Regions from separate parts of the Rhodococcus sp. I2R genome, predicted to be linked through region 1. Evidence: predicted binding sites of a transcription regulator. Region 1 holds the regulator's gene; the other holds the start of a gene.
What was found. Region 1 encodes LexA, which represses DNA repair genes until DNA is damaged. Its sites were predicted from a motif close to CGAACANNTGTTCG; they were not measured.

Region 1 (11,221 bases):
AAACCAGGCTCCTTCCGGTGTCACGAGGACCGCTCCGGCGGCGCCCAGGGTCGCCAATACTGCGCCCACTCCTCGGGAGAGCAGGATTCGCCCGGCGTCGACCGCGGCTGTGGGGTCTCCCGACTCGGCGGCCCGTTCGAGGTGCTGACCGTCGACCCCGGTGAGCTGTGCCAGCTCCTCGGAATTCGGCTTGATCAGATCGGGGGCAGCGCCCGGGAACGCCTCGGCGAGTGCGAGCAGGGGAGCATCGGAGGTGTCGACGGCCACCTTGCAAGATGTGTTGCGCAGGGCTTGGACGAGTTCGGCGTACCAGCCGACCGAGATCCCGGGCGGAAGCGAGCCGGACAACACCACCCAGGTGGCGTCCCTGCCGAGATCGAGCACGACGTCGAACAGTTCGCGTCGGGTCGACGGGGTGATGGTCGCACCGGGCTCGTTGATCTTGGTGGTTGTACCGCCGGGCTCGCTGACCGTGATGTTCGTCCGCGCGGTGCCGCTGGTCGGGATGGCGCAGTAGCGCACGCCCGTCGCGGTCAGCGCTTCCAGAATGGGGTCCCCCTCGGCGGCGGGCAGAACTGCCATGGCCTGAACCCCGGACGCAGTCAGGACCCGTGCGACGTTCACTCCCTTGCCGCCGGGTTCGCTCACCGTCGACAGTGCGCGATGGACGCCACCTCGGGTCAGTTGGGATTCGAGTGCGACGGTGCGGTCGATGCTCGGATTGGCGGTCAGTGTGACGATCATGCGATCACCACCTCGATTCCTTGGTCGGTCAGACTCTTGTGATCGTTGTCGTCGATGCCGTCGTCGGTGATGAGCACGTCGATGTCGTCGAGACGGGCGAAACTCACCAGGTGCTCGCGTCCGATTTTCGACGAATCCGCCAGCACGACCACGTGGTTTGCGCTCCGAACCATCGCGCGCTTGACGGCAGCCTCGTCACTGTCCGGAGTGGACAGGCCATGTCCGAGGCTCAGTGCATTGGTGCCGATGAACGCGACGTCCGTTCTCAGCCAGGCAAGGGCGGCGAGGGCCTCCTCGCCGACAGCGGCCTGGGTGGTGCCTCGGACCCGGCCACCGAGCATGCGCAGCTTGATTCCAGGGAGTGAGGCGACCCGAGCGCCGATGGGCACCGAGTTCGTGATGAGGATGAGTTCACGTTCGCTCGACAGCAGAGCGGCAAGACGGCCCGTGGTGGTGCCGGCGTCGAGCACCGTGCTTCCTCCAGGCGGGGGGAGGAAGTCCAGAGCAGCCGCGGCGATGGCGTCCTTCTGCTCGGCACGCGTGTACTCACGTTCCCCGACGCCGGGCTCGGTCGCCGTCAGAGCCGACGCGGGTACTGCACCGCCGTGGACTCGGCGAACTACTCCCAGACGATCCAGTACGGCGAGGTCACGTCGGACCGTCTCGGTGGTTACCCCATAGGTCGAGGAAAGGTCGGCGACGGAGATGCGGCCGCGAGTGCTGATCAACTCTGCGATGGCCTGTTGCCGTTCTTCTGGGTACACCTGCGCCTCCCTCCACGTTGTTGTTGGTTTATGTTGTTTTACGCCCGTATATGTTGACATGTCAAGAGCAACGAGTAATCTTGATCACAACAGGTCGATAAAATTGCGTCGGCCACAGCAGCAAGGCCAGAACTATCAGTCCGAGGAGGACGCATGACCGGATCGCTTCGGGCGAACGCTGACGGAACCGACACCGCGGCAGGGGAGAATCGCACAGCAACCCAAGGCACGCAGGGCATCCCGCTCTCGGGATCGAAAGTGCTGCGCGGCACTCCGGTCGTTCCCGGTGTGGGATACGGACCCGTGATTCGGCCGGGCAGTCGCCCTGACGTCCCTACGGACACTTCGGTGATCGAGGAGGACGCACGCGAGGCCGAACTCGAGCGTTTCCGCACGGCAGCTGCGGTCGTCGCCGGAAGGCTGCGCGGACGAGCAGAGCTCGCGACCGGCGCTGCATCGGAGGTGCTCTCCGCGAACGCGGCGATGGCGCAGGATCGCGGCTGGTTACGCGCCGCCGAGAAACTGATCGGAACCGGCACGTCTGCGACATCGGCGACCGATGCAGCGACCGAGCAGTTCGCGGCGATGTTCATCAAGCTCGGGGGGCTGATGGCTGAACGCGTCACCGATCTACGCGATATCCGCGACCGAGTGATCGCAGAGATTCTGGGAGTGTCCGAGCCGGGCGTGCCCACACCGAGCGTGCCCTCGGTACTTGTGGCCGATGACCTGGCGCCCGCCGACACTGCCGGCCTCGACCCCGAGCTGATCGTTGGGCTCGCTACCTCGCTGGGTGGCCCCACCAGTCACACCGCGATCATCGCCCGCCAACTCGGAATCCCGTGCGTGGTCGCCGTCGCCGAACTCGACGACGTGCCCGAGGGAACGCCCGCGGTTGTCGACGGGATCACCGGAGACATCGTCCTCGAGCCGAACCGGGACCGTGCCGAGTCTGCAGTGGCAGCTGCCCGAGCCGAGCTGGAGCGGGTGTCGGGGTGGTCCGGACCGGGTGCCACATCCGATGGACACGCAGTGGACATCCTCGCCAATGTTCAGGATGGCGCGGGGGCCCGCGCAGCGCGCAAGTCGGCAGCGGAGGGTATCGGTCTCTTCCGCACCGAGCTGTGTTTCCTCGATCGCGACAGTGAGCCGACCGTCGACGAGCAAGCCGAGATCTACGGCGAGGTGCTGACGGCGTTCGCGGGCTGCAAGGTTGTCGTCCGAACCCTCGACGCTGGTTCGGACAAGCCCCTGCGCTTCGCCAATCATGCCGACGAAGCAAACCCGGCCCTGGGGATTCGCGGAATTCGCATAGCGGAGAACAACAGGGGGATACTCCACCGCCAGCTCGACGGCATCGCCGCAGCCGCAGCAGCCACCGGTTCCGCCCCGTGGGTGATGGCGCCGATGATCGCCACCTCAGCGGAAGCGGCAGCGTTCGCCGCCGACGCACGCGAGCGTGGATTGAAGCCGGGCGTCATGATCGAGATCCCCGCTGCTGCGCTGCTGGCAGAGCACATTCTCGAACATGTGGACTTCTTGTCGATCGGGACCAACGATCTCGCCCAGTACACGATGGCCGCCGACCGAATGTCCTCCCAACTCGCCTCGTTGACCGACCCGTGGCAGCCGGCTGTCATCACCCTGGTTGCGCACACCGCGAAGGCAGGGGCGGCGGTAGGCAAGCCCGTGGGAGTCTGTGGTGAAGCCGCCGCCGATCCGCTACTGGCGTGCGTGCTCGTGGGGCTGGGCGTCACCTCGCTGTCCGCCGCCTCCGCGGCAGTGGCGCACGTCGGTGCGAAACTGTCCTCGGTGACGTTCGCGCAGTGCAAGCAAGCGGCGGCCGCAGCGCTCTCCACCGACAGCGCTGCGGCAGCGCGAGCTGCGGCCGGTGCCGTCCTCGACTGACATCGGCTCTAGTATTCGGTTCCGTGAGCAACTTCGGGTGGACCCTGCACGGCAACGGAAAGAGCGTCGCAGCAGGGGCAGTGGTGGAACCGGATCAGCGCTTGACGTGGCCGCGCACCATCGGAATCGGTATGCAGCACGTCATTGCCATGTTCGGTGCCACCCTCCTGGTCCCCACAGTGACGGGATTTCCGGTCACCACCACGCTGCTCTTCTCCGGCATCGGAACCGCGCTCTTCCTGATCATCACCCGCGGGCGGGTTCCCAGCTATCTCGGATCGTCGTTCGCGTTCATCGCGCCCCTGACCGCCACTCAGGCATCCGGGGCGGCAGCGCAACTCGGCGCTGTCATGTCGGTCGGAATAGTGCTGGCCGGTGTCGGATTCGTGGTCCGATTCGCGGGCAGCCGGGTCATCGAGGCGGTCATGCCACCGGTGGTGACCGGTGCAGTAGTCGTGCTCATCGGACTGAACCTCGCGCCGGCGGCCACGTCGTCGTTCGAGGCGCAGCCGCTGGTCGCTGCGGTGACATTGTTCGCCATTCTTCTCGTGACCGTCGCCGGGCCAGGGATGCTCGGACGGCTGGGGATCTTGGTCGGGGTCGTGCTCGGTTGGGTCTTCGCCGCCATCACCGGGCAGATCGACGACACCAGACTCGGTGCCATGCGCGACGCGGCCTGGATCGGTATTCCCGAGTTCCGCGGGCCGACGTTCGAGCTGTCCGTCGTGCTCATCGCTCTACCGGTGGTGATCGTGCTCGTCGCGGAGAACGTGGGTCACGTCAAGGCAGTGGCCGCGATGACCGGCAAGTCACTCGACGATGTGGCCGGTGACGCCCTCATCGCCGACGGTCTCGCCACCACCCTCGCGGGCGCTGGCGGAGGCTCGGGTACTACGACGTACGCCGAGAACATCGGCGTCATGGCAGCCACTCGCGTCTGCTCCACCGCCGCCTACTGGGTGGCCGCCGCGACTGCCGTCGTGCTGGCATTTTCCCCGAAATTCGGTGCTCTCGTCTTCACCGTTCCGGACGGAGTCATCGGCGGAGCCACCCTCGTGCTCTACGGTCTGATCGGTCTCCTCGGGGTACGGATCTGGACCGACAGTGAGGTCGATTTCACCGATCCCGTCAACCTCACGGTCGTCGCCGCTGCGCTCGTCGCCGGAATCGGCGATCTGACACTGACGATAGGTTCGATCGAACTAGGCGGGATCGCCTGGGGATCGGTCGGAATACTCGTCGGGTATCCGGTGATGCGGGCGCTCAGCAGAGGTGTGACTCGCTAAACGGGTCACCGATCACGCACGGCTCGGTCATCGACCGAGCCGTGCTCACAGTCGTAGTGTCGAGGTATATCACCGGCGGCGGTGTTGTTGCCGACCGGGAAAGCCCCTCGAAGGAGAGATGTAGTGGACCGCACACTGTTCGAGCCCGAGCACGACCTCTTTCGTGAGTCGTACCGCAAATTTCTGGCCCAGCACGTAGCGCCCAACCACGCGAAGTGGGAAGAGCAGAACATCGTCGACCGCGGCGTCTGGGTCGAAGCCGGCAAGCAAGGGTTCCTGGGCACCGCTGTTCCCGAGGAATTCGGTGGCGGGGGAGTCAAGGACTTCCGCTACAACACCATCCTCACCGAGGAAACCACACGTGGTGGGTACAGCGGCATCGGCTTCACGCTGCACAATGACGTCGTTGCGCCGTACCTCATCGACCTGTGCAATGAGGAACAGAAGCAGCGGTGGCTGCCCGGATTCTGCTCGGGCGAGCTGATCACCGCAATTGCGATGACCGAGCCGGGAACCGGTAGCGACCTGCAAGGCATCAAGACCCGCGCAGTCCGCGATGGCGACGAATGGGTCCTCAACGGCTCGAAGACCTTCATCACCAACGGAATCAACGCCGACCTGGTGATCGTCGTTGCGTGCACCGATCCGGACAAGGGCGCCCAGGGATTCAGCCTGCTCGTGGTCGAGCGCGACATGCCCGGTTTCGAGCGAGGCCGCAACCTCGACAAGATCGGTATGAAGGCTCAGGACACCGCCGAACTCAGCTTCACCGACGTCCGTGTTCCGGCGGCCAATCTTCTCGGCGACGAGGGCATGGGCTTCATCTACCTCATGCAGAACCTGCCTCAGGAGCGTCTGTCCATCGCCGTGGTGGCAGCGGCCGCAATGGAATCCGCGCTGGAGATGACCATCCAGTACTGCCGCGACCGCAAGGCCTTCGGCAAGTCGATCGGCAAGTTCCAGAACACACGTTTCGTGCTGGCCGAACTTGCCACCGAAACCACCGCGACACGCATCATGGTTGACAAGTTCGTCGAACTCCTCAACGCCGGCACGCTGACGGTGCAGGAAGCCGCGATGGCGAAGTGGTGGACCACCGAGAATCAGGTCCGGCTCATCGATCGATGCCTGCAGTTGCACGGCGGCTACGGCTACATGAAGGAATACCCCATAGCCAAGGCCTACATGGATTCGCGTGTGCAGACCATCTACGGCGGCACCACGGAAATCATGAAGGAAATCATCGGCCGAGGACTCGATCTCTGAGTTTTCGAAAGACGCAAACCTGAACGACGAGCAGGGGCTCGGCAACCACATTGCTGCCGAGCCCCTGCTCGTTTCAGGCCGACCTGTGTTTGGTCAGAGTTTGCGCATGACGGTGACGACCTTGCCGAGGATCGCCGCATCGTTGCCCGGTATGGGATCGAACAACGGGTTGTGCGGCATCAGCCACACTTCGCCTTTGCTGCGCTTGAACGTCTTTACCGTCGCCTCACCCTCGATCATCGCCGCCACGATGTCACCGTTGTCGGCCACGCTCTGCTGACGAACCACCACCCAGTCACCGTCGCAGATCGCGGCGTCGATCATCGACTCACCGACGACCTTGAGCAGGAACAGTGAGCCCTGGCCCACGAGTTCGCGCGGCAACGGGAACACATCCTCCACAGCTTGCTCGGCCAGAATCGGCCCGCCCGCGGCGATACGCCCCAGAACCGGAACGAACGTGGGTGTGGGGAGCTGTTCCTCGGCGGGCGCCGAACCGTCGGCAACCGCCGCGGCGTGGTCTGCCTGGACCTCGTCGAGTCCGCGCACATCCACTGCGCGTGGGCGATTGGGATCGCGCCGCAGGAATCCCTTGCGCTCGAGAGTGCGCAACTGATGAGCCACCGAGGACGTGGACGTCAGACCCACGGCGTCACCGATCTCACGAATGCTCGGCGGGTATCCGCGTTCGGTGACCGACGCCCTGATGACCTCGAGTACCTTGCGCTGACGCTCCGTCAGTCCGGCGCTGACATCGGTGCCTTCACCCTCGAACGCTTTCGCAGTGGGGACGGCAGCAGGCTTTCCCGCGGGCTTGCCTGCCGACTTGGTCGATTTCGGTGTCGACTTCGGTGAGACGGTCGATTTCGGTGACCCTGACGAGGTCTCGTCTTTCATTCCTGCGTCCTCCTGCGTCGTGGCTGTAGCTGAAGCTCGAGTGCGACCTGAGCTGGCCGGGTGGTGTGGATGTGGCGTGTGGCTTCTGACACGAACTTAGCCCGTCGACGCTGTTCGATCAAACATCTGTTCGATCCGTGTCGCGTTTTCTACTGACTTTGTCGGAGCTGCGTGATAGAACTTCGAACAAGCGTTCATCGAACGCCTGATCGAATACACCCTTCGATCATGTCCACTCCAGTGGAGGTTCTCATGAGCATCACGACCGAGCGGCGTGTCAGTGCGCACCGTGGCAGTACACATAGGGGGAGTGCTGTTCGTCGGCGTCCCACCCCGCAGCGCCGGCGCTACCTGCACACGAGCGCGCCGCAGGGAGTGGTGCGCGGGCACCGCGAGGCGTGTGTGGAGGACAGGAGCCCGCAGACGCTGTCGTGGACTGCAACCGTCCTCGGTGTTCTCGCCACCGCCGTGGTGCTGTTGGCGTTCGTCGCTGTCGCGAATCTGCGCGCAGGCTCGATCGAGTCCGCACCGCAGGTAGGTGTCGCCGTCGTTCAGCAGGGCGAGACGCTCAGCGACGTCGCTCAGCGCATCGCACCGGGAGTGCCAGTGCAGGATGTGGTCGACAGCATGCTCGAACTGAACGGCCTCGCCGGCGCGTCGGTGTCCCAGGGCCAGCAACTGGTGATTCCAGCCACATCCGGCCGGTAGCGCCGATCATGACCGTGCGCGTCCCAGATCCGGTGTGCCGAGAGCTCCGCGTCTCGGGTGATCGAGGTGCGTACGTGAGGCTCCGAGTATCCTCGATGCCCGTACCCCTCGAGAGTGATCCCAGGGAGTGCATCGGCTACGACGGAGGCTCCTTCATGCATTGCCCGTTCTGCAGGCACCCCGACTCTCGCGTGGTCGACTCACGCGAGGCGGACGAGGGGCAAGCAATCCGCCGCCGACGCTCGTGCCCGGAATGTGGTCGTCGGTTCACCACAGTCGAGACCGCCGTGCTGGCCGTCGTCAAGCGCAGCGGGGTTACCGAGCCTTTCTCGCGTGAAAAGGTCGTCAAGGGTGTTCGACGCGCCTGCCAGGGGCGAGACGTGGACAACGACGCGTTGAACCTGCTGTCGCAGAAGGTGGAGGACGCTGTACGCGCCTCCGGTTCGGCCGAAATCCCCAGCCACGAGGTCGGGTTGGCCATTCTCGGTCCACTACGTGATCTGGACGAGGTGGCGTACCTGCGGTTCGCCTCCGTGTATCGGTCCTTCAGCTCGGCCGAGGACTTCGAGAAGGAGATCCAGGACCTACGCGCGCACCGCGAGTCGTCCGCGGTCGAATGACCCGCGTAGTCGCGAGGTGTCATCGGCGAAGTCACGCGCACATTCGCCGATATCAATCCGGCTGACTGCGGCCTGAGGGGTGTGCGGATCGACCGGTGCCGCAAGCCTCAGCTGCGCCCAGCTGCGTCGATAGCTTTCTGCACGCGCTTCTCCGACACTGGATACGCCGTACGAACGCTCTGCGCGAAGAGCCCGACTCTGAGCTCCTCGATCATCCAGAACACATCCTGGACGGCGGCGCCCTGCCGGCGGGCCTCGGGTAGCGACTTCACCAGTCGGTCATAGGATTCGTAGACGCGATCCAGCACGTCCATACCGGCGTCGTCTCTGGCGGCGCTGCTGGGCAACGCATTCAATCGAACCGTCGCAGCCTTGAGGTACCGAGGGATCTCCGCCAGACGTGTGGACCCGAACTCGAAGACGAAGCCGTCGAACACCAGAGAAGCGAGTTGCTCGCGAACGTCGTCCGCGGCATCACCCTGCGCCCGTTCCAGAACCGCACGCAAAGCCAGTGATTCGGTCAGAATCTGCCGCACCAGTACAAGGATGCTCGAGGTGCGCGCAGTCACATCGACGTTGACCGCCTTCGACAGCGCGGCGAAAGCGTCGGGGGACCGAACCGGACCACCGTGGGCATCCATCGATTCGTCGACAGCTGTTCTACGGCAATCCTCGAGCAGAGCGTCGATGCTCCCGTACGGGTTCTGCCCCAGAGCCAGCCGCTCACGCGTTGGTATCCCGGCAATCAAGGCCTTGGTGCCGCGCGGTGCATGTTCCAATAGCAAGGCGCGGGTCCCATCACGCATGGCTTGCCGCTGCTGTGCGGGCGTACTGAGGATCCGGACTGCCACGCCGCCGCCTTCCGGTACCAGCGCCGGGTAGCCGGTAACGGTCTGGCCGCCGACCGACCGGGTGACGGCCTGATCGAGAGTCCCGAGGCTCGACGAGGTCCATGCCAGCGTCGGAGCCCGTTCGGCCGCACCGACTGCTGTGGCCACCTCCTGGGTGATTCGAGGCGCCAACGTTCGCCGCAGCCGGTCCAGGTCTTTGTCCGAACCCAGCTCGGTGCCATCGGTATCGACAGCCGCGAACGTCATGCTCAAGTGCCCCGGCATGGACGCCACATCGAAATCGGTGGGATCGATTCGGCACGAACCGAGCCGGGACAGTTCACGAGCGAGCGCGGTCACTACCGGTTCGGCACGCGGTGTCATGGCGGCGAGTGCGGCGGCGGCGAAGTCCGGCGCGGGCACCACGTTTCGGCGCTGCGCCTTGGGGAGGAGTTTGATGAGCGTGGACACCAACTCCGCGCGCATGCCCGGTACCAGCCAGTCGAATCCGACGGGTTGCACCTGGGCGAGCAGAGCGATCGGGATGCGGGCGGTGACACCGTCCGCGGCGGCACCCGGTTCGAACTGGTACGTGAGCGGAAACTGAATGTCTCCCTGGCGCCACGCGTCGGGGTAGTCACCGCCCAGCACAGATCCCGCGTCGGCATTGACAACCGTCTCAGGGGTGAAGTTCAACAGATTGGGTTGGGTGCGTCTGGCTTTCTTCCACCACGTGTCGAAATGGCGCGCCGAGACCGCTTCCGCGCCGATACGAGTGTCGTAGAAATCGAACAGTGTGTCGTCGTCGACGACGATATCTCGGCGTCGAGCTCGGTTCTCGAGCTCACCGACATCGTCGAGCAACTCCCGGTTCTCGTGAAAGAACGGATGCTGGGTCTTCCACTCTCCCTGCACCAGGGCGTGCCTGATGAACAGCTCGCGTGAGATTTCCGCATCGATCGAGTGATAGTTCACCGGTCGCCCGGTGACCAGCGGTATCCCGTAGAGGGTGACGCGCTCGTAGGCCATCGCCGATTGCCGCTTGGTGGACCAGTGCGGTTCGGAGTAGGTCCGTTTGACCAGGTGCGGTGCGAGTCGTTCGGCCCATTCGGGCTCGATCCGCGCCGCCATACGGCCCCAGAGTCGGCCCGTCTCCACCAGTTCCGCCGCCATCACCCAGCGCGGCGGCTTCTTGAACAACCCCGATCCGGGGAATACCGCGAAGTGGGTTCCTCGCGCTCCGAGGAATTCTCGCTTGTCGCCCTCGCGCAGTCCGATGTGTGAGAGCAGACCGGACAGAAGCGACTGATGCAGCGCAGCCGGAGAACTGGGGGCGTCCGGAACGGTCCATCCCAGCCCGCGTGTGATCTGGCGCAGTTGGCCGTGCAGATCCTGCCATTCCCTGATTCTCAGGTAGTGCAGGAATTCGTTGCGGCACATACGCCGAAACTGGTTGGAGCTCAGGTCGTCTCGCTGCGCACCCAGGTACTTCCAGAGTTCGAGGTACGCGAGGAAGTCGGAGTTCTCGACGGCGAACCGGGCGTGCTTCTCGTCCGCTGCCTGCTGGTGTTCGACAGGGCGCTCCCGTACATCCTGAATGGACAGGGCGGAAACCACGACCAGCGCATCGGCGAGCGCGCCGCTGGAATTGGCCTCGACCAGCATCCGTGCCATGCGTGGGTCCACGGGTAGCTGCGCCAGTTCGCGCCCGATCGGGGTCAGCTCGGCCCGACCGGACTCGTTCGACGGCTTCAGCGCGCCCAGTTCTTCCAACAGTCCGATGCCGTCGCGGATGCTGCGCGGGTCAGGTGGTTCGACGAAGGGGAAGTCCTCGATCCTGCCGAGACCGAGCGAGGTCATCTGCAGGATCACCGAGGCCAGATTGGTGCGAAGGATTTCCGGTTCGGTGAACGGCGGCCGGGACTCGAAGTCTTCCTCGGAGTACAGGCGGATGCAGATACCGTCCGCCACACGACCACATCGACCTGCCCGCTGGCGTGCCGACGCCTGCGAGATCGGTTCGATGGGCAGTCGCTGAACCTTGGTGCGGAGCGAGTAGCGGGAAATGCGGGCGGTGCCGGGATCGACGACGTATCTGATGCCGGGAACCGTCAGCGAGGTCTCTGCGACGTTGGTGGACAGTACGACTCGTCGGCCGCTGTGCGCACTGAACACTCGGTGTTGTTCGGCGGCGGACA
Region 2 (11,221 bases), on a different contig from region 1:
TGCCCGCTCGTACTCCACGTGATCCCGCGGCGTGCGGGCCGAACCGAACACGGTAACTGCCTTGGGTACCTCGGCCAGGGCGCCGAAACCTTCGACGAACTCACTCTGGATACGCATGACACGCCACGGATCGCTGTGGATCCAGTTTCCCGTGCCACGCCGATCGAGCAGCCGCTGATCCGAAGTCGAAGTCTCGGTATTGCGTCCTCGGCGCAGAACCACCGGGCCTTTTCGCCGCTCGGAGTTGCTCAGCGCGTCTGCGTTCTGCTGGTCCATGCGGACAGGCTATCCGGCGGTGAGATAGCCCCGAAGGACGCGGGTGACGTCGGTGATCTGCGCCGTCGGCACCCGCTCGTCCCGCTTATGGGCGAGGTTCGGATCACCGGGGCCATAGTTCACCGCAGGAATTCCGAGCGCCGAGAAACGGGAGACATCGGTCCATCCGTACTTGGCGCGGACATCGCCGCCTGCGGCGTCGATCAGCGCTGCTGCTGCAGGGGCATGAAGTCCCGGTAGCGCCCCGGCCGATGCGTCGGTGATTTCGAAGCCCAGATCGAGACCGTCGACGACCTCGCGCACATGGTCGAGAGCCTGCTCGACGCTCCGATCCGGCGCGAAACGGAAGTTGACGTCCAGCTCGGCTACATCGGGGACAACATTGCCTGCGACGCCACCTGCGATCCGCACTGCCTGGAGCCCCTCGCGATAGACGCAGCCGTCGATATCGACGTCCCTGGCCTGATAGCTCGCAAGGCGGTTCAGCACAGCACCGAACTTGTGAATAGCGTTATCGCCCAACCACGACCGCGCACTGTGCGCCCGCGTACCGCCTGCCGTCAACCGCACTCGCAAGGTGCCCTGACACCCAGCCTCGATGAATCCCCCGGTGGGCTCCCCTAGAATCGCGACGTCCGCCTGCAACCATTGCGGCAGCTCACGTTCGATCCGACCGAGCCCATTCTTCGTCGCTTCGATCTCCTCGCAGTCGTAGAACACCAACGTCATATCGTGCGCCGGCTCGGCGATAGTCGCGGCCAGATGCAGAAACACCGCATCTCCCGACTTCATGTCGACGGTGCCGCATCCGTGGATGACATCACCCTCGGCGCTCTCGCGTTCGCGACGACTCGGCACGTTGTCGGCGATCGGAACGGTATCGAGGTGCCCGGCCAGGATCACCCGACTGCGCAACCCTCGATTCGTGCGAGCCAGGACGGCGTTGCCGTTGCGGACGATCTCGAATCCCGTGGTCTGCTCGCGTAGCGCGGCCTCGACGGCATCGGCGATGACGGACTCATCCTGCGACACGCTCGGAATATCGACCAACGCCGCAGTCAGATCGATCGGGTCGGCTTGCAGATCCAGCGGGGGGTACGAGGTCACCCGAACAGAGTAATGGTCATTCCGCTGGCTCCACTCCTGACCTGATTGGTCATTCCGCTGGCTCCACTCCTGCCAGTGCCCCGTATCCTCGATATCTGTGAGCGCACAGGGAGCATCTGCAATCGGAATTGCCAACATCACCACCGACGGAGTCGTCCTCGACACCTGGTTCCCGAGCCCGGAGCTCGGGGAGTTCGACGAGGCCGGCACCACGCGCCTCGAGGGCAGCGACATTCCCGACGAGTTTGCGGACCTGGTCGGCCCCGACGCCGCCCGCGGTGTCGAGGTCGTCGCGGTACGCACCACGATCGCCTCCGTGGAGGACAAGCCGCTCGACGCCCACGACGTCTACCTGCGCCTGCACCTTCTCTCGCACCGCCTGGTTGCGCCGCATGGAGTCAATCTGGACGGCCAGTTCGGCTTCCTCGCCAACGTCGTGTGGACCAACTTCGGATCGGCCGCGGTGGACGGGTTCGAAACAGTACGCGCACGTCTGCGGGCCCGCGGACAGGTGACCGTCTACAGCATCGACAAGTTCCCCAGGATGGTCGACTACGTCGCCCCATCGGGTGTGCGTGTCGCCGACGCCGACCGTGTCCGCCTCGGCGCGCATCTCGCGAGCGGCACCACCGTCATGCATGAGGGCTTCGTCAACTTCAACGCCGGCACTCTCGGGAACTCGATGGTCGAAGGTCGCATCTCGGCAGGCGTCGTCGTCGGCGACGGCTCCGATGTGGGCGGGGGTGCATCGATCATGGGCACGCTCTCCGGCGGCGGCAAGAACGTCATCTCGGTCGGCAAGAGTTGCCTGCTCGGCGCCAACTCGGGCCTCGGCATCTCGCTCGGAGACGACTGCGTCCTCGAGGCCGGCCTCTACATCACCGCGGGCACCAAGGTCACCGGACCCGACGGAACCGTCGTCAAAGCTGCCACGCTCAGCGGCAAGAGCAATCTGCTGTTCCGTCGCAACTCCGTATCGGGCACCGTCGAGGTAGTGCCGTGGAAGGGAACCGGCGTCGAACTCAACGCCGCATTGCACGCGAACGACTGACCCGGCCGTTCGGTCAGCCGATCTTCTTCAGGGACTCCAGAGTCTGCGTCACCGCACGCGCCGCCTCGGCACCCTTCTTCTGAAGATGATTGGCGAAGAACTCGTTGTGATCGGCGTGCTCATGGAAGTGGTGCGGGGTGAGCACGACCGAGAACACCGGCACATCGGTGTCCAGTTGCACGCGCATCAACCCGTCGATGACGGCGGCCTCGACGAACTCGTGGCGGTAGATGCCACCGTCTACGACGAGCGCCGCCGCGACGATCGCCGAGTACCGGCCGGTCCGCGCGAGTCGTTGCGCGTGCAACGGGATTTCGAATGCGCCCGGCACCTCGTACGTGTCCACATCGGAGCCGAACTCGGACACGAAACCCTGCCGCGCACGGTCGACCAACTCGCTGTGCCAGGTCGCCTGGATGAAGGCCACAGTTCCGAGCATCTCGTTCGTCATGCCCTGATGCTAGTCGCCGAGAAGATCGAGAGTTCTTTCGTCCGGACGTCCGCCGAAGTATTTCTTCAACACCGATCCGAAGACCGCACTCTGCGGATCGGCTTCGGCGAACAGAGTCATCGACGAGTGCAACTTCAGGTCGTCGGGATACCCGAATATCTCGCCCACTTTCCTGCCTTCGATCTTTGCCACCAGAGACGACGCTTGCAGCAATCGTGGTCCCAGAACCTCGTGCGATAGATACAGTTTCGCCTCGCCGAGGTCGGTAATCGCGAAGTGCTGCGCGGTTGGACTGAGACCGAGACCGGCGAGCTGAGGGAACACGAACCACATCCAGTGTGTCTGCTTGCGTCCGGCCTTCAACTCGCCGCGGACTGAGGACCACACGGGGTCTTGTGCGTCGATGAACCTCTGCAGGTCGTATTCACTCATTCCGCCATTGTCCTGGTGTATCGATTACCCCTCGACACCGATGGCCTCGCGATCCACAGGCATGGCAAGCGTCGTGAGATCTCCGTCATCGGCGGATCTGATCACGACAGGCATATGCGCAGCGCTGATGTCGATCATCACTTCCGGCCCGACCGCGGAGGCAAGCGCCGGGTAGAGCGTGGTCATCGAGAAAGTCAGCTCCACATCCGGACCGGTGACGGTCGCGGCGAGTTCGACTCCTGCACGTTCGGACACCGCGGCTACCGTCACCCGGCCCGCCTCGACTGCGACAGTACAGAACTCGTACTGATGATCCTCCAGCGCTCGGATCAGCGAGTTGCGTGAGGTGACCACCCGGGTGACGACGGGCGGCAACCCGTCGAGCATGGCACGGTAGTCGGGAAACGAGTCGGCAAGGACACGGCAGCGCTGCGCCGCCTCGCTCTGCGGGACGAAGGTCACCCCCGCCTCGCCGACGGACAGTTGCAGCCGGTGATGTCGCCGAACCATCGGAAGAATCGTGCGGAGGTCATCCCCGTCGACGACGGCATCCCGTGTCGATCGAGCATCAGCTTCGATCGACAGTGTTCGCGTCGACAACCGGAAGCGGTCGGTCGCGGTCAATGTGATGGTTGCGGTAGATAGTTCGAGATTGACCCCAGCGAGGATCGGGTGGTCGCGGTGGTGCGCGGTCGCGGTCAGTATCTGGTCCACCGCTGTGGCGAAAACGGGTCCGTTGATGGTGACCATGGTGTGGCCTTTCTCGGGGTGGAGGGATGCATCCAGTTCGGCGGCGGTGCTTCGAGCCCGCTGAGCATCGGCTTTCAGGTTGTCGACGTGTTGGTCGATAGCCGTTCGGTCACCGGCCAAGACCGCTGCGATCTTGTCGAGGGACATGCCGATTTCTCGAAGACGCCGGATGGTCACGGCCCGCTCGATCTGGTCCTTCGAGTAGTAGCGGTAGCCGGAGGATCGGTCCGTACTCTCCGGCACCAATATCGACCCGTCCGAATAGAACCGCAGTGCGCCGGGTGTCAGACCTGTTGCTCGCGCGAATGCACCGATCGTCATCAATTCTGGCGTGGCACGCTGTGTTGCAATCACCTCTTCATCATCGAGGTTCGTGTGGCCCGAAGGTCAAGTGCGCGCTCATAGTTCGGGTGGGTCGAAGTAGTGGTTGCCGTGTGGGTCGGTGGTGTGGATGACGTCATAGGGCAGTTTTTCGGTGCTCCAGAGTTTGCTGGTCTTGAGATTGTGGTGGGTGCGGCAGTAGGGAGCGAGGTTGGCGGCGATGGTCCAGCCGCCGCGGTGGGGGTTGTGATGGTCGAATTCGACGATGTGGTCGAGGTCGCAGCGGCTCGAGGCGATGGTGCAGCCGGGGTGGCGGCAGGTGGGGTATTGGGCGCGGATGTACGTCGCGAGTGCTGTGCCGGGGGTGTAGGTGAGGGCTCCGGGTGGAGGTGTCGGATGACCGCCGTGGCCGTCGGGGTGTTCGGCGTGATCGTGGTGTGGGTCGCCTGCGACGACGGCGCGGTAGTAGTCGGCGAGGCCTGCGGCGGTGGTGGCGGGCGCAGGCGCCCGTGGCGGGTTCGGTGGCGGGTCGGGTAGGTGTCCGGCTGAGAGGGGGCGGGTGCGCCCGAGGATCAGGTCGGGGGTGGTGCTGGCAGGTTCGGGTTCTGCGAGGTCGGCGAGTAGGTCGGTGTCGTAGAGGAACCCGTTGTTGCCGGTGTCGGGGGTGTCGGGTTTCGGGTCGTCGGGGTTCGGGTCGTCGGGGTTCGGGTCGTCTTTGTTGTCGGTGGTGGTGAGGGTTGCTCGGCGTCGGTCGTCAGTGGTTTGTGTGCGGGTGGGTGTGCTCATGCGGGTGGGCAAGTGTGCGGTGTGGCGGTCGTGTTCGGCGGCTGCTGCGGCGAGGAGGTCCGCGAACGGGTCGGGGGTGTGGTGGGGGTCGGTGTGTGGGCGTGGTGGGGTGCCGCAAGTACAGGTGCATTGCGGTGTGTGAACGGTCGATCCTGACGGTGGCGGGTCGGGGTCGGTGAGATCGGTGAGGGTGTCGAGGTATCGGCGGCTGGTGGTGAAGATGATTTGCCAGGTGGCGTCTCGGGCGAGGGTGCGCAGGGTGGTGGGGTCGAGGGGTCCGTAACCGTGGAGGTAGGCGTTGCGGTTGTGCAGGCCGAGGATTGTTTCGAGGTCGGCGGTGATGTGGATGAGGGGGCGGCTGGCGGTGACGGTGGCTCCATGGGGGTAACGGGTGGAGTCCGGTACCGAGGAAGTGGGCTGCGGCGGTAGTGCTCGCCCGCATGGGCAGTGCCCCGGCGCAGACCCGGACCCGGACTCACCACCGGAACCACTGCCTTCGTCTGGGCCACTGCCTTCGTCTGGGCCACTGCCTCCGCCTGGGTCGTTGCCGTCTCCGGCCGGGTTGCTGGGTGTGTCGTCGCTGCTCTGCTCGCCGGTGTTCTCGTCTGTGTCTGTGTCTGTGTCTGTGTAGGGGTGTTGGGCCTCGCAGTGAGGGTGTGTGCAGAGGCAGGTGAGGTGTCCGCCGCGGAGGAGAGCGGTGAAGGCGTCGGCGCGTCGGGTGTCGAGTGGGCGGGGGTCGAGGCCGCAGACGCGGGTGCATTCGGTGTCGAGGAGGGCGGTGAGTTCGGCGGCGTCGCGGGCGCCGAGGACCGCTGACATGCGGGCCATTCCTCGTGGGAGGTGACTGACGCGCACTTTTTTGGTGGTGGAGGCGGCGCGTCGGCGGGCGCGTGTGTCGAACTCGGGGTCGAGGGCGGTGATCATGGCGTCGATTTCTTTGCCGAGCCGGGTGGGGGTGAAGTGGCGTGTGGCGGTGATGATGTCGGGTTCGAGGGCGGCGATGACGGTGGCGGGGGCACCAAGGGTGTGGTCTCGGATAGTGCGTAGAACCTCGAGGCTGATGGTGCCGGCGGTGAACATCTCGCGGTAGACGGGTCTGCTTCCCCACCAGATGTTCAGGTGTGTTTCCACGGTGCCGGCGGGACGGGTGGTAGCGGCTGCGATCTCGGCGATGGCGGAGGTGTGGGTGATGCGTTCGACGTCGAGGCGGGTGGGGATGGTGCTGGGGTCGATGTCGTTGATGCGGGTGTCGTAGAAGTGCGCGGCGGCGGTGATGGATGCGGCGAGGGCGGCGTTGGCGGCGCGGTGGGCGGCGACGGTGTCGGTGAGCAGCCCCGCAATAGGGTCGGGTTCGAAGTCGAGGTCGCGGAGTAGATCGTTGTCGATGCTCACTGGATGGTTCACCTCCGATCTCGACATATGTTCGAACGTTTGTTCGATTACCGAGAACAGTAGAGCACTCCACCGACAGAAACCTGACACCGGTTCAGACTGCGCACAGCCGAGAAGTCCGTTACCAGGTCAGTGTTCGGAGACGACAAATCCCATTCAGGCCGGATGGATGCGCCGCAATCCGAACCATCTGCGGTCAGACGCCAGTTCAGACGTACTGTGGCCAGTTCAATTCCTGTGGAATGGCACCCACCGAACCAGCCGGTACATTCGAGGCATGAGCATCGACTCCCCCGCCCGTCCGCGGCGGCGAACCGGCCGCCTCATCGCGGGCGTTCTTGCGGTGGTGGTCGTGATCGTCGGCGCGGTCCTGTGGATCGCTCCGAGTCGATACTTCCCCTGGGACACCGCCGCATTCCCCGAGGTGGACACCTCGACCTTGACCGCAGAGCAAGCAACGGTCGTCGATCTGCTGAGGCTCGAACACGAGCGGCAGCGGCCGGGAACCTTCTATTCCGAGGGCGTCGAACAAGCGTGGTGTGCCAATTTCGTCAGCTGGATCATGCGCGAGGCCGGCCAGCCGCTGAGCAATCCGAACTCCGGAAGCTGGCGCATCCCCGGCGTGTACACGCTCACCGAGTATTACCAGCAACAAGAGAGATTCGAACCGACCGGCTACGAACCGAGCGTCGGAGACGTTGTTCTGTACGACAACAGCAGCTGGACCGGCCAACACACCAATATCATCGTTGCGGTCGACGGTGACACCGCTACGACAGTGGGCGGCAACGAGTTCGGCAAGATCCGCGTACACACCGTGGACGTCCAGTCCGATTCCGCGATAGTCGGTTTCGGGACCTTGGCCTGATTTCAGCCCAGCTGCTTCTTCTGCACCTTGCCCATGGCGTTGCGAGGTAGGGAGTCCACCACGCGTACTTCTCGCGGCCGCTTGTGCATCGACAGTTCCGAGGCCACCAGGTCGATCAGCACTCGCTCCTCGACACCGGACCCGACGACGAAGGCAACTATTCGCTGACCGAGGTCCTCATCCGGTAGGCCGACCACAGCGACCTCGTCGACACTGGGATGCGCCAGCAGCACTGCCTCGATCTCGCCCGCGCCGACCCGATATCCACCGGTCTTGATGAGATCGGTCGATGCCCGTCCGACGATGCGGTGAAAGCCGTCGGGCTCGATCAGGGCGACATCTCCGGTGTCGAACCAACCGTCCTCGGTGAAGGACTTCGACGTCGCCTCTGGGTTGTTGAGGTACCCGTCGAACAACATGGGTCCCCTGACCTGAAGTGCACCGATCGTTTCCCCGTCGTGCGGCAGGATCTCCCCCGACTCGCCACACAACCGCGTTTCGACGCCTGCCACCGGCGTTCCGACCGAGCCTGGCCGTCGTTCACCGTCGGCGCGGGTACTGATCGTGATGAGAGTTTCGCTCATGCCGTAGCGCTCGATCGGCGCCTGCCCGGTGAGTTCGCGAAGCCTGTCGAACACAGCAACCGGCAGCGGAGCACTGCCGGAGACAAGCAGACGCGCATGTGAGAGTGCTCGCGCCGAGTCCTCGTCGGCAGCAATGCGCGACCACACCGTCGGAACCCCGAAGTACAGCGTTCCTGCCGCAGCGGCATACCGTTCGGGCGTGGGTTTGCCGGTGTGAACCACTGGGCTCCCCACCCGAAGTGGCCCCAGGATGCCGAGGATCAACCCGTGAACGTGGAAGAGCGGAAGGCCGTGCACCAACGTGTCTTTCGACGTCCACTGCCAGGCCTCCGCAAGCGCGTCGAGACCGGCCGCAATTGCCTGCCGTGAGAGCAGCACGCCCTTCGGCGGACCGGTGGTACCCGAGGTGTACAGCACGAACGCGATGGACGACGGATGCGGATCGGGGTAACTGTGCCACGACCGCGCGTGCTGGCGGACGGGTAGCACCTGCAGACCCGCGGTGTTCTCCGGGGCGTCACCCAGCCAGGCTTGCGCGCCCGAATCACGCAGGATGTGCTCAACCTCGGCCACACCGGCATCCGGTGGCACAGGAACCACCGTCACACCCGCGATGAGGCATCCGACGACGGCGAGGACAGTCTTGACCGACGGGGTCGCCAGCACAGCGAGCCGCTCAGCCTGCGAGATCCGCTCGGCAACCGATGTCGCGGCGCCGAGAATATCGCCGCGCGAGAGGGAAATATCCCCGATTGTCACGGCGTCGGGGATGTCGTGTCCGCGGGCGACGGCGAGTGGATTCAAGGAACGAAGCAGCACATGGTTACCGTACAGACATGGATGCCGACGGAATCGACACCGGCGACTACGCCGAGTACATGACGGTGGCGGCCGGGGATCTTCAGCCTGGTGTCTATCTGATCGGGACGGATGCCGAGCACGATGACGACATCGAAGAAGAACTCGAGCGCAATCTGGACACCGCTGGCATCGACGAGGACGAGGACGACGCCGCACACGTCTCCGACGGTGCACCGCGGCTCGTGTACTCGGTGCAGTCCGATGACTTCTGGACGCGAGTGGAGCTTGCCGACCTACGTGCGTCACAGCTGTACGAGGAAGCCCATGCCCGCAATCCCTCGGAGAACGCCGAACCGAAACGCTTCACGACGGTCGAAGCTTTCGGCAGCACCGAGCTCGTCTACATCCTGCGTATCAGGCGTGGGGGCTGGGACATCGGCTAGTGCCCACACCTGACGCCAGTGCCGACATCTCACGCTAGATCGACGACGCGACCGTCCCGACGCCGAGTGCGGCGAGAATTCCCGCGCTGATGCGGTCCAGCCAATCGGTCACCTTGGGCCGTCGCAGGAGTGCGACGGCCCGCGACGCGACCACGGCGAACACACCCATGACCAATGCCGCCACGACCACTTCGACGATGCCCAGTGTCATAGCGCCGGCGAACGTCACGACGGTCAGAAATTGCGGCACCACGGCCAGGTAGAACAACCCGACCTTCGGATTGAGCGCACACGAGAGAACTCCGGCACCGAATGCCGAGCGGGCCGAGGCCGCCACCGGAGTGATCGAATCACCGTCGACCTTCTTCTTGCGCCGGGTCCTGAGTGCACGCACACCCAGGTACAGCAGGTAGAGCCCGCCGAGGATCTTGATGACGCGGTAGGCGGTGGCGGATTGCTCGACGATCGCAGCCAAGCCGACCGCGACCAGCGCCGCCCAGAACAGACCACCGATGGCGACCCCCATCGCCGCCGCCAACCCGGGACGGAGTCCTCCGATGCTGTAGCGAAGCACGAGAAACGAATCTGGGCCCGGCAGGATTGCCAGCAGGAAGCACACGCCGGCGAAACTGAGCAGCAGGCCAAGAGACATGCGGGAATGGAACCACCCGGGCCGAGCCACCGCAAACTGTATATTTCGACGAGGCCGCCTACCTCGAAGACGAATTCTCCGACTGTGCTGCCAACGCAAGACAGAAGACGAATGCACCGATAGCGGCAAAGGCCCAGCCCGGCGGATCACTCATGCCGAGTATCCGAAGTCCAACTGCGATTATGAGGAGCACCAAGATTTGAATGGCGAACGCTGTCCCATATCTGAGCAGCAGAGATCTCACATTCCGAGCAGAGAACTTTTGCACTAAGGCGCCAAACGCTCCGCTGCGGCGTGGATGCGTTCGTCTGTGGCGGTCAACGCGATGCGGACGTGCTGCGACCCGGATGGGCCGTAGAACTCGCCTGGGGCGGTCAGGATGCCGCGCTCGGCGAACCAGTCGACGGTGGTGCGGCACTGTTCGCCGCGGGTGACCCAGAGGTACAGCCCGGCCTCGGAGTGCTCGACGGTGAATCCGGCTCTCTCGATGGCAGCCTTCAACTCGATTCTTCGCGCGCGGTAACGCTCGCGCTGCATCTTCTCGTGCTCGTCGTCGTTCAGCGCGGCGGTCATCGCCGCCTGCACCGGCAGGGGCACGATCATCCCTGCGTGTTTGCGTACCTCGAGGAGGTCTTTCACGAGTGACGGGTCCCCGGTGACAAAGCCCGCTCGGTAGCTCGCCAGGTTCGAGGTCTTCGACAGCGAGTGCACTGCGAGCAGATTCGTATGGTCTCCGTCGCAGACGCGAGGGTCGAGGATCGAGACGGCTTCGGCGTCCCAGGTCAGTCCGAGGTAGCACTCGTCGGAAACGACGACGGCGTCCCGTTCACGTGCCCATGCAACGACCTTGCGCAGGTGCTCGATCGGAAGCACCTTGCCGCTGGGGTTGGACGGCGAGTTGACGAACACCAGCGCTGCGTTTTCCGGGCCGAGCCGGTTGAGACCGTCAGCCCGGGTGATGCGTGCACCCGCGAGCAGTGCACCGACCTCGTAGGTCGGGTAGGCCAGTTCGGGGATGACGACGAGATCGCCTGCGCCGAGTCCGAGGAGAGTCGGCAGCCAGGCGATCATCTCCTTGGTCCCGATGGCGGGGAGGACCGCGTCGGTACCGATGCCCGTGACACCGTAGCGACGCCCGAGCGCGTCGACGGCGGCCGTGCGCAACTCGACGGTACCGATGGTGGTCGGGTACCCGGGTTCGGCGGAGACGGACGCCAGTGCGTCGCGGATGATGTCGGCAACCGGGTCGACGGGTGTGCCGACCGAGAGATTCACGATGCCGTCAGGGTGCGCCTGGGCTGTGTTCT

Region 2: KVY23_RS12605 (HNH endonuclease signature motif containing protein) is a predicted target of LexA. The motif match lies at 6,599-6,612, and genes of this name have one in related genera.

What each region holds. Positions count from the first base shown of each region.
Region 1 is NZ_JAHUTG010000001.1:77,649-88,869, reverse strand. It holds gene KVY23_RS00360 (1-phosphofructokinase family hexose kinase) at 1-744, opposite strand, end outside; gene KVY23_RS00355 (DeoR/GlpR family DNA-binding transcription regulator) at 741-1,508, opposite strand; gene ptsP (phosphoenolpyruvate--protein phosphotransferase) at 1,662-3,416, shown strand; gene KVY23_RS00345 (uracil-xanthine permease family protein) at 3,440-4,702, shown strand; gene KVY23_RS00340 (acyl-CoA dehydrogenase family protein) at 4,826-5,968, shown strand; gene lexA (transcriptional repressor LexA) at 6,062-6,865, opposite strand; gene KVY23_RS00330 (LysM peptidoglycan-binding domain-containing protein) at 7,094-7,573, shown strand; gene nrdR (transcriptional regulator NrdR) at 7,729-8,193, shown strand; gene hrpA (ATP-dependent RNA helicase HrpA) at 8,301-11,221, opposite strand, start outside.
Region 2 is NZ_JAHUTG010000010.1:90,541-101,761, forward strand. It holds gene KVY23_RS12575 (TIGR00730 family Rossman fold protein) at 1-276, opposite strand, end outside; gene dapE (succinyl-diaminopimelate desuccinylase) at 286-1,383, opposite strand; gene dapD (2,3,4,5-tetrahydropyridine-2,6-dicarboxylate N-succinyltransferase) at 1,481-2,434, shown strand; gene KVY23_RS12590 (6,7-dimethyl-8-ribityllumazine synthase) at 2,448-2,885, opposite strand; gene KVY23_RS12595 (DUF1810 domain-containing protein) at 2,895-3,317, opposite strand; gene KVY23_RS12600 (MerR family transcriptional regulator) at 3,342-4,421, opposite strand; gene KVY23_RS12605 (HNH endonuclease signature motif containing protein) at 4,467-6,566, opposite strand; gene KVY23_RS12610 (CHAP domain-containing protein) at 6,844-7,434, shown strand; gene KVY23_RS12615 (acyl-CoA synthetase) at 7,437-8,837, opposite strand; gene KVY23_RS12620 (hypothetical protein) at 8,855-9,262, shown strand; gene KVY23_RS12625 (LysE family translocator) at 9,297-9,914, opposite strand; gene dapC (succinyldiaminopimelate transaminase) at 10,182-11,221, opposite strand, start outside.